DNA from 4 places in the Streptomyces sp. NPDC059003 genome. Region 2 is predicted to be linked to each of the others. Evidence: riboswitches for the same ligand, from Rfam matches in the RefSeq annotation. Region 2 holds a riboswitch; each other region holds the start of a gene.

Evidence for each region. A riboswitch is a leader RNA that binds a small molecule or an ion and turns the genes downstream of it on or off. The one in region 2 is predicted to bind cobalamin.
Region 1: linked by a shared signal. The riboswitch ahead of ACFWZ5_RS42220 (ABC transporter substrate-binding protein) and the one ahead of ACFWZ5_RS42455 (hypothetical protein) in region 2 are both predicted to bind cobalamin.
Region 3: linked by a shared signal. The riboswitch ahead of ACFWZ5_RS39495 (ribonucleoside-diphosphate reductase subunit alpha) and the one ahead of ACFWZ5_RS42455 (hypothetical protein) in region 2 are both predicted to bind cobalamin.
Region 4: linked by a shared signal. The riboswitch ahead of metE (5-methyltetrahydropteroyltriglutamate--homocysteine S-methyltransferase) and the one ahead of ACFWZ5_RS42455 (hypothetical protein) in region 2 are both predicted to bind cobalamin.

What each region holds. Positions count from the first base shown of each region.
Region 1 covers NZ_JBHYJH010000250.1:3,167-6,478, reverse strand. The annotation lists gene ACFWZ5_RS42230 (amino acid permease) at 1-1,175, shown strand, start outside; gene ACFWZ5_RS42225 (Mov34/MPN/PAD-1 family protein) at 1,270-1,692, shown strand; cobalamin riboswitch at 1,656-1,810, shown strand; gene ACFWZ5_RS42220 (ABC transporter substrate-binding protein) at 1,853-2,818, shown strand; gene ACFWZ5_RS42215 (FecCD family ABC transporter permease) at 2,962-3,312, shown strand, end outside.
Region 2 covers NZ_JBHYJH010000256.1:5,118-8,429, reverse strand. The annotation lists gene ACFWZ5_RS42470 (VOC family protein) at 1-80, opposite strand, end outside; gene ACFWZ5_RS42465 (GlsB/YeaQ/YmgE family stress response membrane protein) at 344-607, shown strand; gene ACFWZ5_RS42460 (YbhB/YbcL family Raf kinase inhibitor-like protein) at 673-1,125, shown strand; cobalamin riboswitch at 1,184-1,348, shown strand; gene ACFWZ5_RS42455 (hypothetical protein) at 1,527-2,570, shown strand; gene ACFWZ5_RS42450 (CbiQ family ECF transporter T component) at 2,567-3,312, shown strand, end outside.
Region 3 covers NZ_JBHYJH010000199.1:3,654-6,965, reverse strand. The annotation lists gene ACFWZ5_RS39495 (ribonucleoside-diphosphate reductase subunit alpha) at 1-1,898, opposite strand, end outside; cobalamin riboswitch at 2,034-2,171, opposite strand; gene ACFWZ5_RS39490 (hypothetical protein) at 2,384-3,025, opposite strand; gene mctP (monocarboxylate uptake permease MctP) at 3,070-3,312, opposite strand, start outside.
Region 4 covers NZ_JBHYJH010000006.1:58,395-61,706, forward strand. The annotation lists gene metE (5-methyltetrahydropteroyltriglutamate--homocysteine S-methyltransferase) at 1-2,093, opposite strand, end outside; cobalamin riboswitch at 2,248-2,465, opposite strand; gene tsaD (tRNA (adenosine(37)-N6)-threonylcarbamoyltransferase complex transferase subunit TsaD) at 2,603-3,312, shown strand, end outside.

The DNA of each region.
Region 1 (3,312 bases), on a different contig from region 2:
TCTTCGGGTTCGTGACCGGCTGGACGTACTGGCTCTTCTGGGTCGTCACGGGCATCACGGAAGTCACCGCGGCCGCCCAGTACATGCAGTACTGGACCCATGGCTCCATTCCCCAATGGGCCTACGCGCTGATCTTCACCGTCATCCTGTACGGCGCCAACCTGATCTCCGTGAAGCTCTTCGGCGAGCTGGAGTTCTGGTTCTCCATGGTCAAGGTCACCGCCATCATCGGCATGATTCTGATCTGCGCCGGCATCCTCACCATCGGCTTCTCCGACGCCGGTGACACCGCGTCCGTGTCGCACCTGTGGGACAACGGCGGCTTCTTCCCCAACGGCATCGGCAACACGCTGATGACCCTCCAGATCGTGATGTTCGCCTTCCTGGCCGTGGAGCTGGTCGGCGTCACCGCGGGTGAGTCCAAGGACCCGAAGAAGACCCTGCCCAAGGCGATCAACACCGTGCCGTGGCGCATCGCCGTCTTCTACGTCGGCGCCCTGATCATGATCCTCTCGGTCGTGCCGTGGACGGCCTTCCAGCCCGGCGTCTCCCCGTTCGTCGCCGCCTTCGAGAAGATGGGCCTCGGCATCGGTGCCGCGATCGTGAACTTCGTGGTCCTGACCGCCGCGCTCTCCTCCTGCAACTCGGGCATGTACTCCACCGGCCGCATGCTGCGCGACCTCGCGCTCAACGGCCAGGGCCCGAAGTTCTTCACCAAGCTCACCAAGAACGGCCTGCCGCTCGTCGGCACCACCGCGTCCGCCGCGCTGATGCTCGTCGGCGTGTGGATCAACTACCAGTGGCCCGGCGAGGCGTTCAACTACGTCGTCTCCTTCGCCACCATCTCCGGCATGTGGGCCTGGATCATGATCCTGGTCTCCCAGATCAACTACCGCCGCAAGGCCGACGCGGGCATCCTGCCCCAGTCCACGTTCCGCGCCCCGGGCGCCCCGTACACCAGCTGGTTCGCGCTCGCCTTCATCGCCATGGTCATCGTGATGATGGGCATCGACAAGGACGCGCGGATCTCCCTGTACTGCGCCCCGATCTGGGCCGCCATCCTGTGCGTGTCCTACCTGGTCCTGAAGAGCCGCAACCCGGAGGCGGCTGCCTTCAAGAAGCGCGAGCACGGCGGCCCCGCCGTCGAGTCCGCCACCCCGGTCACCAAGGACTGACCTCCGGGCACTTGCCCACGATGCGGGCCGTCACGTACCACATGCTGGTACGCGGCGGCCCCTTCGTACGCCTGGGCTGCATATCCTGGCCGGCATGCTGACCATCACCCAGGCCCTGCACGACCAGATCGTGGCGCACGCGCGCAAGGACCACCCCGACGAGGCGTGCGGCGTCGTCGCGGGCCCGGCGGGCAGTGACCGCCCCGAGCGGTTCGTCCCGATGCTGAACGCGGCCCGCTCGCCCACGTTCTACGAGTTCGACTCCGCCGACCTGCTCAAGCTCTACCGCGAGCTCGACGACCGCGACGAGGAGCCGGTCGTGATCTACCACTCGCACACGGCCACGGAGGCCTACCCCTCCCGCACCGACATCAGTTACGCCAACGAGCCGGGCGCCCACTACGTCCTCGTCTCGACCGCCGACGCCGACGACGCGGGACCCTTCCAGTTCCGCTCCTTCCGCATCGTGGACGGCGAGGTCACCGAGGAGGACGTCCAGGTCGTCCAGGCATACTGAAGCCGACCTTTGAGGCGGCAGGACCCAGGAAGCCGGTGCGAATCCGGCGCGGTCCCGCCACTGTGACCGGGCACGCGTGCCCGCCAGCCAGGAACTGACCTGCCGCCCCACGCCCACTTCGCACAGGGGACGCGGAAATCCCCTGAGGAGGCCCGCACCCATGCGCACCCGCGTGCTGCTCGCCGCGGCGGCGATCCTGCTGCCGCTCACCGCCTGCTCGGCGTCCGACTCGGACAAGGACTCCGGCAAACCCGCGCCCAAGGCCGCCGGATTCCCGTACACCGTCACCAACTGCGGTGTGCGGACGACGTACAAGGCACCGCCCGAGCGCGCCGTCCCCATGAACCAGCACGCCACGGAGATCCTCCTCGAACTGGGCCTGAAGGACCGCATCGCGGGCACCGCCTACCTCGACGACAAGGTCCTCCCGAAGTACGCGAAGGCGTACGCGTCGCGCCCGGTGCTCGCCAAGGAGTACCCCTCGTACGAGCAGCTGCTCGCCGCGAACCCCGACTTCGTGTACGGCGGCTACGCCAGCGCCTTCAACGCGAGCGACGGCCGCAGCCGGGACGCCCTCGCCAAGTCCGGGATCAACACCCGCCTCAACGTCGAGGGCTGCGCCAAGAAGCCCGTCACGATGGACGACCTCTACCGCGAGGTGCGCGAGACCGGCGCCACCTTCGGCGTCCGCGACCGCGCCGAGCGCTGGGTGCGCGCGGCGAAGGCCACCCTGGCCGCCGAGAAGTCCAAGGCCGCCAAGGACCGCAAGCGCCCGTCCGTCTTCGTCTACGACAGCGGCGACAAGACCGCGTTCACCGCGGGCGGCCGCGGCATCGGCAACGAGATCATCGAGCGCGCGGGCGCCCGCAACGTCATGTCCGACCTCGACAAGTCCTTCGGCGACGCCTCCTGGGAAACGGTGGTCGACCGCCGCCCCGACGTCATCCTCATCTACGACTACGGCGCGACGACGGTCGCCCAGAAGAAGAAGCGCCTCCTGACCGACCCGGCCCTGCGCGACGTCCCCGCCATCAAGAACAAGCGCTTCGCGGTCCTGCCCCTGTCGGACGTGGTCCTCGGGGTCAGGGCACCGGCGGCGGTGAAGAAGCTGTCGGAGCAGCTCTAATGCAGCCCGTCCGGCGTTTGAGGACGAGCGCGAAGCGCGATGAACGGGGGTGCCAGGGGGCTGGCCCCCTGGTTCGGGAAGGGGCGGGCCAGGGGCGCACCCGCGAGGCCCCACCCACCCGCACCCTCCGCTACGCCACAGTCATGGCCACCCTCACCATCGCCCTCGCGGCCGCAGGCATCGCCGCGCTGACCTACGGCTCAGTCAAGATCCCACCCGCCGAGGTGCTCGACATCCTCACGGGCAAGGCCACAGGCCCGTCCCCGTACCGCACCATCGTCCTGGACGTCCGCCTCCCCCGAGTCCTGCTCGGCGCGGCCGTCGGCGCCGGCCTCGCGGTCATCGGCGCCACCCTCCAGGCCCTGGTCCGCAACCCCCTCGCCGACCCGTTCCTGCTCGGCGTCTCCTCGGGCGCGTCCGTCGGCGCGGTCGGCGCGATCGTCCTGGGCGGCACCTTCGGCGTCGGCACGGCGCTCGCGACGACGGTGACGATC
Region 2 (3,312 bases):
AGCAGCCCGCCGTAGAACGCGGCGAGTTGCTCCGGCTCGCCGGAGTCGAGGACGAGGATGCAGGTGTCGACGATGGCCATGGTCCGCCTCACAGTGCCGTAGGGGCCGGGTGGTGCCGGCTCGGTGAGCCGGGCGGACGACGAGTACCCCGGCCGCCGCGGAGCAAGTCGGCCGCGCGCGGCGCGCGGCGTGTTTGCGGTCACGGGCCCGGGGGACCCGGTGCGGCGGCTGGGAGGCCACGGGGAGTGAGGTGCTTTGGGCGCGGGCCTCTCGCGCTCGCGCCCGAAGTCAGGGCCCACCGTCGAGGCCCACCGTCGAGAGATACTGCTAGCAAGGGGCAGTGATGGAGATTTCGGGACTCATCAGCGCGATCCTGATCGGCGCCGTCATCGGGGTGCTCGGCCGCCTCGCCGTACCGGGACGGCAGCGCATCGGCATCCTGTGGACCGTCGTCGTCGGCATCGTGGCGGCACTCGTCGGCACGGCCATCGCGTCGGGCCTGGACGTGGCCGACACGGAAGGCGTCGACTGGGCCGAGTGCCTCATCCAGGTCGCGCTCGCCGCCCTCGGCGTGGCCGCGCTGTCGAAGGTGAAGCTGCGCCGCTGAGTGACTGCGCGCCCCTGGGGGCGACCGTGTGCATGCCGGGCCCGTACGTGGGTACTGCGGCGCGCATGACCGACATCGAACTCAAGAGCTCCGCGTTCCACGACCACGCCCCGATCCCGCCGCGCCACGCACGGGAGGGCGACAACGTCCCACCGCCGCTGACCTGGTCCGGAGTGCCGGACGACGCGGCGGAGCTGGTGCTCCTGTGCGAGGACCCCGACGCGCCGCAAGGGACCTTCGTCCACTGGCTCATGACCGGGCTCGACCCGCGCGTCGAGGGCCTCGACGCCGGTGCGCCGCAGCCGCCCGCGCACGTGCACCGCAACGACTTCGGCGAGGACGGCTGGAGCGGCCCGCACCCTCCGGCGGGCGACGAGCCGCACCGGTACTTCTTCCGCCTCTACGCCCTCCCGGCGCCGGTGTCGCTCCCCGAGGACGCGACGGCGGACGAGGTGCACGCCGCCGTCGACCGCCAGCACGTGGGCAGCGGCACCCTCGTGGGCCTGTACCAGCGCTGACCGCGCGGTGGCCGGAGTCACAGGCCGCAAACCCTGGCGCGTTTCAACAAACCGGGCCTACGATGCGCGTGCTCCCGCTGTGGCGGGGGCGGACACCTTCGACAACTTCATGCGTACGCGACTGGGGAAAGCCGGTGGGAATCCGGCACTGACCTGCAACCGTGTGCAGCGCGCTCAGGCGTCGCTGCGAGTCGGGCCGCCCGGCGCGCTACGTGCACTGCTTCTCACTGTCATGGTCTGCAGCGTGGAGCCCTGAGCCCTGCACCGGTTCTTCGGCCCCTGCCGCTTCCGTTCGGAACGCGCGTCAGGGGTCTGTTCGTGCGACGCGGTCCGTCCGCGCGGCACCGGGAGCGGCGGTGCGCGGGGTCCCGGTGCGGGCCCCGAGCCGAAGGGCACTTGAAATGGCCGGTGCGAGACGGACGTTCGCCGCCCTGCTCGGGCTGCTGCTCGCGACGGCCGGGCTCGGGCTCGGCCGGGCCGCCCCCGCGTCCGCGGTGGACACCGGCCGCGGCCGCCCGGGCTTCTGCCCGAACGGCAACGGCGTCACCGTCGTCGTCGACTTCCGGGAACTGGGCGGGACCACCATCGTGCGCTGCGCGGTGGGCTCCCAGGAGACCGGCCTCGCCGCCCTGAAGGACGCGGGCATCGACGTCACCGGCACCAACCGCTGGGGCGAGTCGTTCATCTGCCGCCTGGAGGGCAAGCCGGGCACCGAACGCGAGCCGTGCATCGACACCCCGCCGACCAAGGCGTACTGGTCGTACTGGCACGCGTCCAACGGCGGCCGCTGGACCTACAGCCAGTACGGCGCCACCTACCGCACCCCGCCCAAGGGCAGCTTCGAGGGCTGGTCGTTCTCCCTCAACCGGAGCGAGGGCCGGGCCCCGGCACCGCGCGTCGCGCCCCGGCGGCCGTCGACCGCTCCCGGGACCGGTGGCGGCGGGCGCCCGGGAGGAGGGGGCGGCGGTGGCCGTCCGGGCGGCGGTGGCTCGGACCACGGGGCCCCCGACGCGCCGGGCCGCCCCGCACCGCCCGAGAGCCCCGGCGACGGCAACGGCGCACGGCCTCCCGCCGACGGCGGCGGCCTGGAGCCGCCGCCCGGAGCCAAGGGCGACAGGCACGGTGGGCAGGACAAGAAGCCCGAGAAATCCAAGAAGTCCAAGAAGTCCAAGAAGTCCAAGAAGGGCAAGGGGAGCGACACCAAGGACACCGGCGGCAAGAAGCCCAACCCGCCCTCCCCGTCCGGACGTTCCGGCCCCGCGCCCACCCCGACCGAAGCCGCCGACTGGACCGGTGGCGAGGACCAGCGGACCGTGCAGGCCAGCAAGGACAAGGGCGTGCCCATGGGCACGGTCGTCGGCGGGGCGGCCGCCGTGGCCCTCGCGGCCGCCGGAGGAGTGACGGCCTGGCGCCGCCGTTCCCGCGGCGCGGACACCACGCCGTGACCGCTCCGGCCCGCGCGGTGCACCCGGGCGCGTGGTGGCTGTGGGCGCTCGGCATGGCCGCCACGGCGAGCCGCACCGCCAACCCCGTGCTGCTCGTCCTGATCCTGTCCGCGGTCGGATTCGTGGTCGCCCAGCGGCGCGACGACGCCCCGTGGGCCCTCGCCTTCCGGATGTATCTGAGCCTCGGCGCGTTCATCGTCGTGATGCGCGTCGCCTTCCGGATCGTCTTCGGCGGCGGCCAGGGCGACACGGTCCTGTTCACCCTGCCGCAGATCCCGCTGCCCGCATGGGCCGCGGGGGTCCGCCTGTTCGGCCCGGTGGCCGCCGAACAGCTGCTCGGCGGCCTGTACGACGGTCTGCGTCTGGCCACCATGGTGGTGTGCGTCGGCGCCGCCAACGCGCTCGCCAACCCCAAGCGGATGCTCAAGGCGCTGCCCGGCGCGCTGTACGAGGTCGGCACGTCCGTCGTCGTCACGCTCACCGTCGCACCGCAGCTCGTCGAGAGCGTGCAGCGGGTGCGCCGGGCCAGGCTGCTGCGCGGCGGCGTGGCCAGGAAGGGCGTACGCGGCATCGGCGCGCTGCGCGGCATCGTCATCCCGGTCCTCGAGGACGCCATGAACCGCTCCCTCGCCCTGGCCGCCGCGATGGCCTCGCACGGCTACGGCCACACCGGCCGCGTCGCCCCGCGCACCCGGCTGTTCACCGGCACCCTGGTCATCGCCGGGCTGCTCGGCGTGTGTGG
Region 3 (3,312 bases), on a different contig from region 2:
CACTCGTACACGCCCGCGATGGACGCGATGGTGGCGGTCGGCGCGATCGCGAGGAGCAGCGAGTTGCGCATGCCGACCTTGCCGATGCGCTCCCGCAGCGCCTCCCACCGCTCGGGCCAGGCCCGCTCGGTGTCGTAGTGGTCGGGGTGCAGGACGCCGCGCGCGGTGCGGGTCTTCTCCCAGGCGGGCAGCGGGCCGTGGCGCTCGGCCAGGTCCGTGGACGCCTCGTACGCGGCGAGCATGATGCGCTCGGCGATCTTCGTGGAGAGCGCCTTCGCCTCGGGCGAGTCGAAGGGCAGCCGCAGCTGGAAGAAGACGTCCTGCAGGCCCATCGCGCCGAGGCCCACCGGGCGCCACTTGGCGTTGGAGCGCCCGGCCTGCTCGGTCGGGTAGAAGTTGATGTCGACGACCCGGTCGAGGAAGGTCACGGCGGTGCGGACGGTCGCGTCAAGGCGCTCCCAGTCGATGTCACCGTCGGCCACGAAGGCCCCGAGGTTCACCGAGCCGAGGTTGCAGACGGCCGTCTCGCCGTCGTCCGTGACCTCCAGGATCTCCGTGCACAGGTTGGAGGAGTGCACGGTGTGGCCGGGCTCGGCGGTCTGGTTGGCGGTGCGGTTGGAGGTGTCCTTGAAGGTCATCCAGCCGTTGCCGGTCTGCGCGAGGGTGCGCATCATGCGGCCGTACAGGTCCCGGGCCGGGATGGTCTTCTGGGCGAGGCCCTTCGCCTCGGCCGCGCGGTACGCCGCCTCGAACTCCTCGCCCCACAGGTCGACGAGCTCGGGCACGTCGGCGGGCGAGAACAGCGACCAGTCCTGGTCGGCGTTGACGCGGCGCATGAACTCGTCCGGGATCCAGTGCGCCAGGTTCAGGTTGTGCGTGCGCCGGGCGTCCTCGCCGGTGTTGTCGCGCAGCTCCAGGAACTCCTCGATGTCGGAGTGCCAGGTCTCCAGGTAGACCGCGGCCGCGCCCTTGCGACGGCCGCCCTGGTTGACCGCCGCCACCGACGCGTCGAGGGTCTTCAGGAACGGCACGATGCCGTTGGAGTGCCCGTTCGTGCCGCGGATCAGCGAACCGCGCGAGCGGATGCGGGAGTACGAGAGGCCGATGCCGCCCGCGTGCTTGGAGAGCCGCGCGACCTGGTGGTACCGGTCGTAGATGGAGTCGAGCTCGTCCAGCGGGGAGTCGAGCAGATAGCAGCTGGACATCTGCGGGTGCCGGGTGCCGGAGTTGAACAGGGTCGGCGACGACGGCAGGTAGTCCAGGCGGCTCATCAGGCCGTACAGCGCCGCGACCTCGTCCAGGGCCCGCACGGAGTCGTCCTCGGCGAGGCCCGCGGCCACGCGCAGCATGAAGTGCTGGGGCGTCTCGACGACCTTGCGGGTGATCGGGTGGCGCAGCAGATAGCGGCTGTGCAGGGTGCGCAGGCCGAAGTAGCCGAAGCGGCGGTCGGCGCCGTCGGCGAGCGCGTCGGCCACGAGAGCGTCGAGGCGCGCGGAGTGCAGCGCGGTGAACGCGGCCGTGCGGTCCGCGATCAGGCCCTCGCGGTGGCCGACCGCGACGGACTCGGAGAAGGACGTGACGCCCTGCGACGCGGCCTCCTCGCGGATGCCGATGCTCAGGAGCCGGGCGGCGAGCCGCGAGTACGCGGGGTCCTCGGAGATCAGGCCCGCGGCCGCCTCGGTCGCCAGCTCCCTGAGCTCCGCCTCGTCCGCGTGCGCGGAACGGCCGCGCAGCGCGGCGGCGGCGACGCGACCGGGGTCGGCGTCGGGGAGGTCGGCGGTGAGGTCGGTCAGGGTGCGCAGCAGCGCGGTGCCGGGGCCGTCGGCGGTCGGTGCGGCCTGGTCGGCGTCTCGCTGCTCGGCCTTCGCTGACGCGGGCTCTGCGGGCGCGATGGTCACGTGGTGCTCTCCCTCGCTCGGCTCGGGGCCTTGCGGCAGGCGAGGGGCACACGGGCGCGACCGCGCGCAGCGGTGGCGTACGCCGCGTCCACCAGCCCATTCCACGAGGCCCGGACGTCTGGCGCCCGGGCCGGGCGGCACGGGCGCGCTGCCGGCAGGTGCTCGGACTGAGTGGGTACGCAAATGCGCACACGTACACCGTTGCGGGACAGTTCCGGACTTGCACCGGATTCCCCTGCGGCGACAGCGAGCACGAGCATACATCTTGTGCTGGCTTTCGGTGGCACCCCTAGATGTTGTGTCGGAGGGTGACGCAGACCTCACCGCGCGAACGCGACGGAAGCGTCAACTCGCGGGGGAGGCGTGGCATTCCGGGGAGCCGCGAAGAGGGGCGGGCCGCCGGATTCCCGGTGGTCCGCCCCTGTGCTTACGGTGCGCTGCCTCTGCGCTCAGCCGCCCGTGTCCGCTCAGCCGTCCGTGTCCGCTCAGCCGCCCGCGCCCGGCGGGTCCTGCGGGGCGCCGTCGCCGTTCGGTGGCAGGTCGCCGCGCTCGACGGGCTCGCCGCCCGGCACGCGCTCGGGCAGGATCGCGTCCAGCTCCCGGTCGTCCGCGCGGTGGACCTTCTCGGCGGCGGCGCGCAGCACGGCGCGGCTCACGGCCTTGGGGTCGGCGGCGACCTGGATGCGCAGGCCGTTCTCCGAGCGGGCGTACTCGTGCCGCTCCGCGGTCACGCGGTACCAGCCCTTGCCGTCCTTCTCGCAGCTCTTGGCGGCGGGCGGGGCCGTGCGGCAGTTCTTGTCGTCGACGGCGCCCCGGTCCACGTACACCGTGAACTGCTGCCCGCCGTCCCGCTTCACGTACGTGACCTGGAAGCCGTCGTCGCCGAGCACGCCGGCGGACTGCTTCGCCGCCTCGTAGCCGTCGGCCTCCGTCAGGTACACGTGCTCCACACGGGTCTGCGCGGCCAGGGCGCGGGCCTTCAGCTCGGCGTGGTCGGGCGCGGACCCCCCGCCGGAACCGGAGCCCGAGCTGGAGCCCGGGCCCGACCCGGCGTCCTCGGAGCCGCAGCCGGTGAGCACGAGAGGGGCGAGCAGCAGCGCCGGGAGCACGAGGAGATGACGTCTCATGCGCACATCCTTTCGCATCCGCCGCCCGCCCCGCCGTCGCACCGTCAGTGCCCGGCCCCCACCTTCGGCAGTTCGGCGGCCACGCCCTGGTCGCCCGCGTCCGCCGTGTAGTCCTCGGGGGACGTCTCGTCGACGCCGTCCGGGGCCCCCACGGCCTTCAGGACGACGGTGAGGACCACCGTCACCAGGACGTTGAGCACGAACGCGGTCAGGCCGATGTAGCCGATCTCGCCGATGCCCGGGATCTCGTCCGACGAGCCGCCGAAGTGCTTCTGCGTGGGCGAGGC
Region 4 (3,312 bases), on a different contig from region 2:
GGATAGCCCGCCGACGCCAGCTCGTCGGCGACCTGCATGTGCGAGCGGGCCGCCTCCAGGCTGATGACGTCGGCGTCGAGGTCGTCGATGGCCTTCAGGACGTCGCCGAACTCCGCATAGCACATGTGCGTGTGGATCTGCGTGTCCGGACGGACGCCGCCCGTGGTGAGCCGGAAGGACTCCGTCGCCCAGTCCAGGTACGCGGCCCGGTCCGCGGCGCGCAGCGGCAGCGTCTCCCGCAGCGCGGGCTCGTCCACCTGGATCACCCGGGTCCCGGCCGCTTCGAGGTCCTCGACCTCGTCGCGCAGGGCGAGCGCGACCTGCCGCGCCGTGTCGCCGAGCGGCTGGTCGTCGCGGACGAACGACCAGGCGAGCATCGTGACCGGGCCCGTCAGCATGCCCTTGACGGGGCGGTCGGTGAGCGAGTTGGCGTACGCCGTCCAGCGCACCGTCATCGGCTCAGGGCGCGAGATGTCACCGGCGAGCACCGGCGGGCGCACATAGCGGGTGCCGTACGACTGGACCCAGCCGTGCCGCGTGGCGAGATAGCCGGTCAGCTGCTCGGCGAAGTACTGCACCATGTCGTTGCGTTCGGGCTCGCCGTGCACCAGGACGTCGATGCCCGCCTTCTCCTGGAAGTCCAGGACGGCCCGGATCTCGGTCTCGATGCGCTCCTCGTACCCGCCCTCGTCGATGCGCCCGGCGCGCAGGTCGGCGCGGGCCGTGCGCAACTCGGTGGTCTGCGGGAACGAGCCGATGGTCGTGGTGGGGAGCAGTGGCAGGTGCAGGCTCGCGCGCTGGGCGGCGGCGCGCTCGGCGTACGGCTGCGAGCGGCGGGCGTCGGCGGCGGTGACGGCCGCGGCGCGGGCGCGCACGCGCGGGTCGTGGGTGAGGGCGGAACCGGCGCGGGACGCCAGGTCGGCGCGGTTGGCGGCGAGTTCGGCCGCGACGGTGTCGGGGCCGTGGGCGAGGCCGCGGGCCAGGGTGACGAGCTCGGCGGTCTTCTGCCGGGCGAAGGCGAGCCAGCGGGCCACCTGCGGGTCGATGTCGCGCTCGGCGGCGGCGTCGAGCGGCACGTGCAGGAGCGAGCAGGACGCGGCCACGTCCACGCGGTCGGCGAGCCCGAGGAGCGTGCCGAGCGTGGCGAGGGACCTCTCCAGGTCGTTGATCCAGACGTTGCGGCCGTCGACCACGCCCGCCACCAGGCGCTTGCCCGGAAGCCCGCCGGCCCGCGCGAGGTCGTCGAGGTTGGCGGCCGCCGGGCCCGTGAAGTCCAGGGCGAGCCCGTCCACCGGCGTCTTCGCGAGCACGGGCAGGGCCTCGCCGAGCCGGTCGAAGTAGGAGGCGACCAGGAGCCTCGGCCGGTCGGTCAGCGCGCCGAGGTCGCGGTAGGCGCGGGCGGCGGCGTTCAGCTCGGCCGGTGTCCGGTCCTGGACGAGCGCGGGCTCGTCCAGCTGCACCCACGCGGCGCCCGCCGCCCGCAGGTCGGCGAGCACCTCCGCGTACACGGGAAGCAGCCGGTCGAGGAGCGTCAGCGGCTCGAACGCGCCGTCGACGCCCGGCGCGGGCTTGGCGAGCAGCAGGTACGTGACCGGGCCGACGAGCACCGGCCGCGCGGCGTGGCCGAGCGCGAGCGCCTCCTTCAGCTCGGCGACCTGCTTCGCGGAGTCGGCGGCGAAGACGGTGTCCGGGCCCAACTCCGGCACCAGATAGTGGTAGTTGGTGTCGAACCACTTCGTCATCTCCAGCGGCGCCACGTCCGCGGTGCCGCGCGCCATCGCGAAGTAGCCGTCCAGCGGGTCCGCCGCGACGGCCTCGCGGTGGCGGTCGGGGATCGCGCCGAGCAGGACGCTGGTGTCCAGGACGTGGTCGTAGTACGAGAAGTCGCCGGTCGGCACCTCGTGGATCCCGGCGTCGGCGAGCCGCTCCCAGTTGGCGCGGCGCAGCTCGGCGGCCGTCTCCCTCAGGGCGTCGGCGTCGACGCGGCCCTTCCAGTAGCCCTCGACGGCCTTCTTCAGTTCGCGGTTCGGGCCCTGGCGGGGGTAGCCGTACACGGTGGCCCGTGCTGCCGCGGCTGCGGGCTTGTCTGTCACAGAACTCTCCTTCGCGAGCGTGTGTGTGCCATGGCCGGGGACGGCCGCGGGCGCGAAGGGAGCGCGGAACGGGCGGATCACGGCACCGAGGTGCCCGTCCGCCTGCCGTGCACGCCGACCCGCCCACGAGGTCACCGGTGAGCCGCGCGCGACGGGTCGCGCACGGGCAACGGGCAGGTCTTCGGACTCGCGGGCGCGACCTCCGGGGAGGTCACCTACTGGCCGTCGCTTCCCGGGTCCGTGATGGACCCAGTGCGTATGACGGCGGTCGTTCCCGCTCACCGCTGCGGGGCAGTCCCGGATTCTCACCGGGTTCCCTCTTGCGACGCCGCTGCCTGGCCGGCAGGGCGAACCTGTTGCGGGGCTCACCCTACCCACGCGGGGCGTTGATAGGCCTTCGGCCTCGTCCTCAGGCGCCGGACGGGCTGATTCCTCCAGCAGTCTTATTGCGAAGTACTTGCAATTACTATGAAGAGGCAAGAAGGCGTCCAGTCGCGGGGAGCAGAGGCATGGTCACGAAAGGCTCGACGGGTTCGCCCGTCGTGCTCGGCATCGAGTCGTCCTGCGACGAGACCGGCGTCGGCCTGGTGCGTGCCGGGCGGCTGCTCGGGCACGCCGTCGCGTCCAGCATGGACGAGCACGCCCGCTACGGCGGGGTCGTCCCGGAGATCGCCGCCCGCGCCCACGTGCACGCGCTCAACCCGGTCGTCCGCCGTGCCCTGGACGAGGCGGGCCTGCGCATGCGCGACGTCGGGGCCGTCGCCGTGACGACCGGCCCCGGCCTGTCCGGCGCCCTCCAGGTCGGCCTCGCCGGGGCGAAGGGGCTCGCCTACGCCCTCGACGTGCCGCTGTACGGCGTGCACCACCTGGCCGGGCACGTCGCCGCCGACACCCTGGAGCACGGCCCGCTGCCCGACCCCTGCGTGGTCCTGATCGTCTCCGGCGGCCACACCTCGCTGCTGCTCGTACGCGACCTGGCCCGCGACCCGATCATGCACCTGGGGGACACCCTGGACGACGCGGCGGGCGAGTGCTTCGACAAGGTGGCCCGCGTCTTCGGCCTGCCCTACCCCGGCGGCCCCGCCGTCGACCGCGCGGCACGCGACGGCTCGCCGGACGCGGTGGCCTTCCCGCGCCCGCTGACCGGGCCGCGCGACGACCCGTACGCCTTCTCCTTCTCCGGTCTGAAGACGGCCGCCGCGCGCTGGGCCGAGAGCCA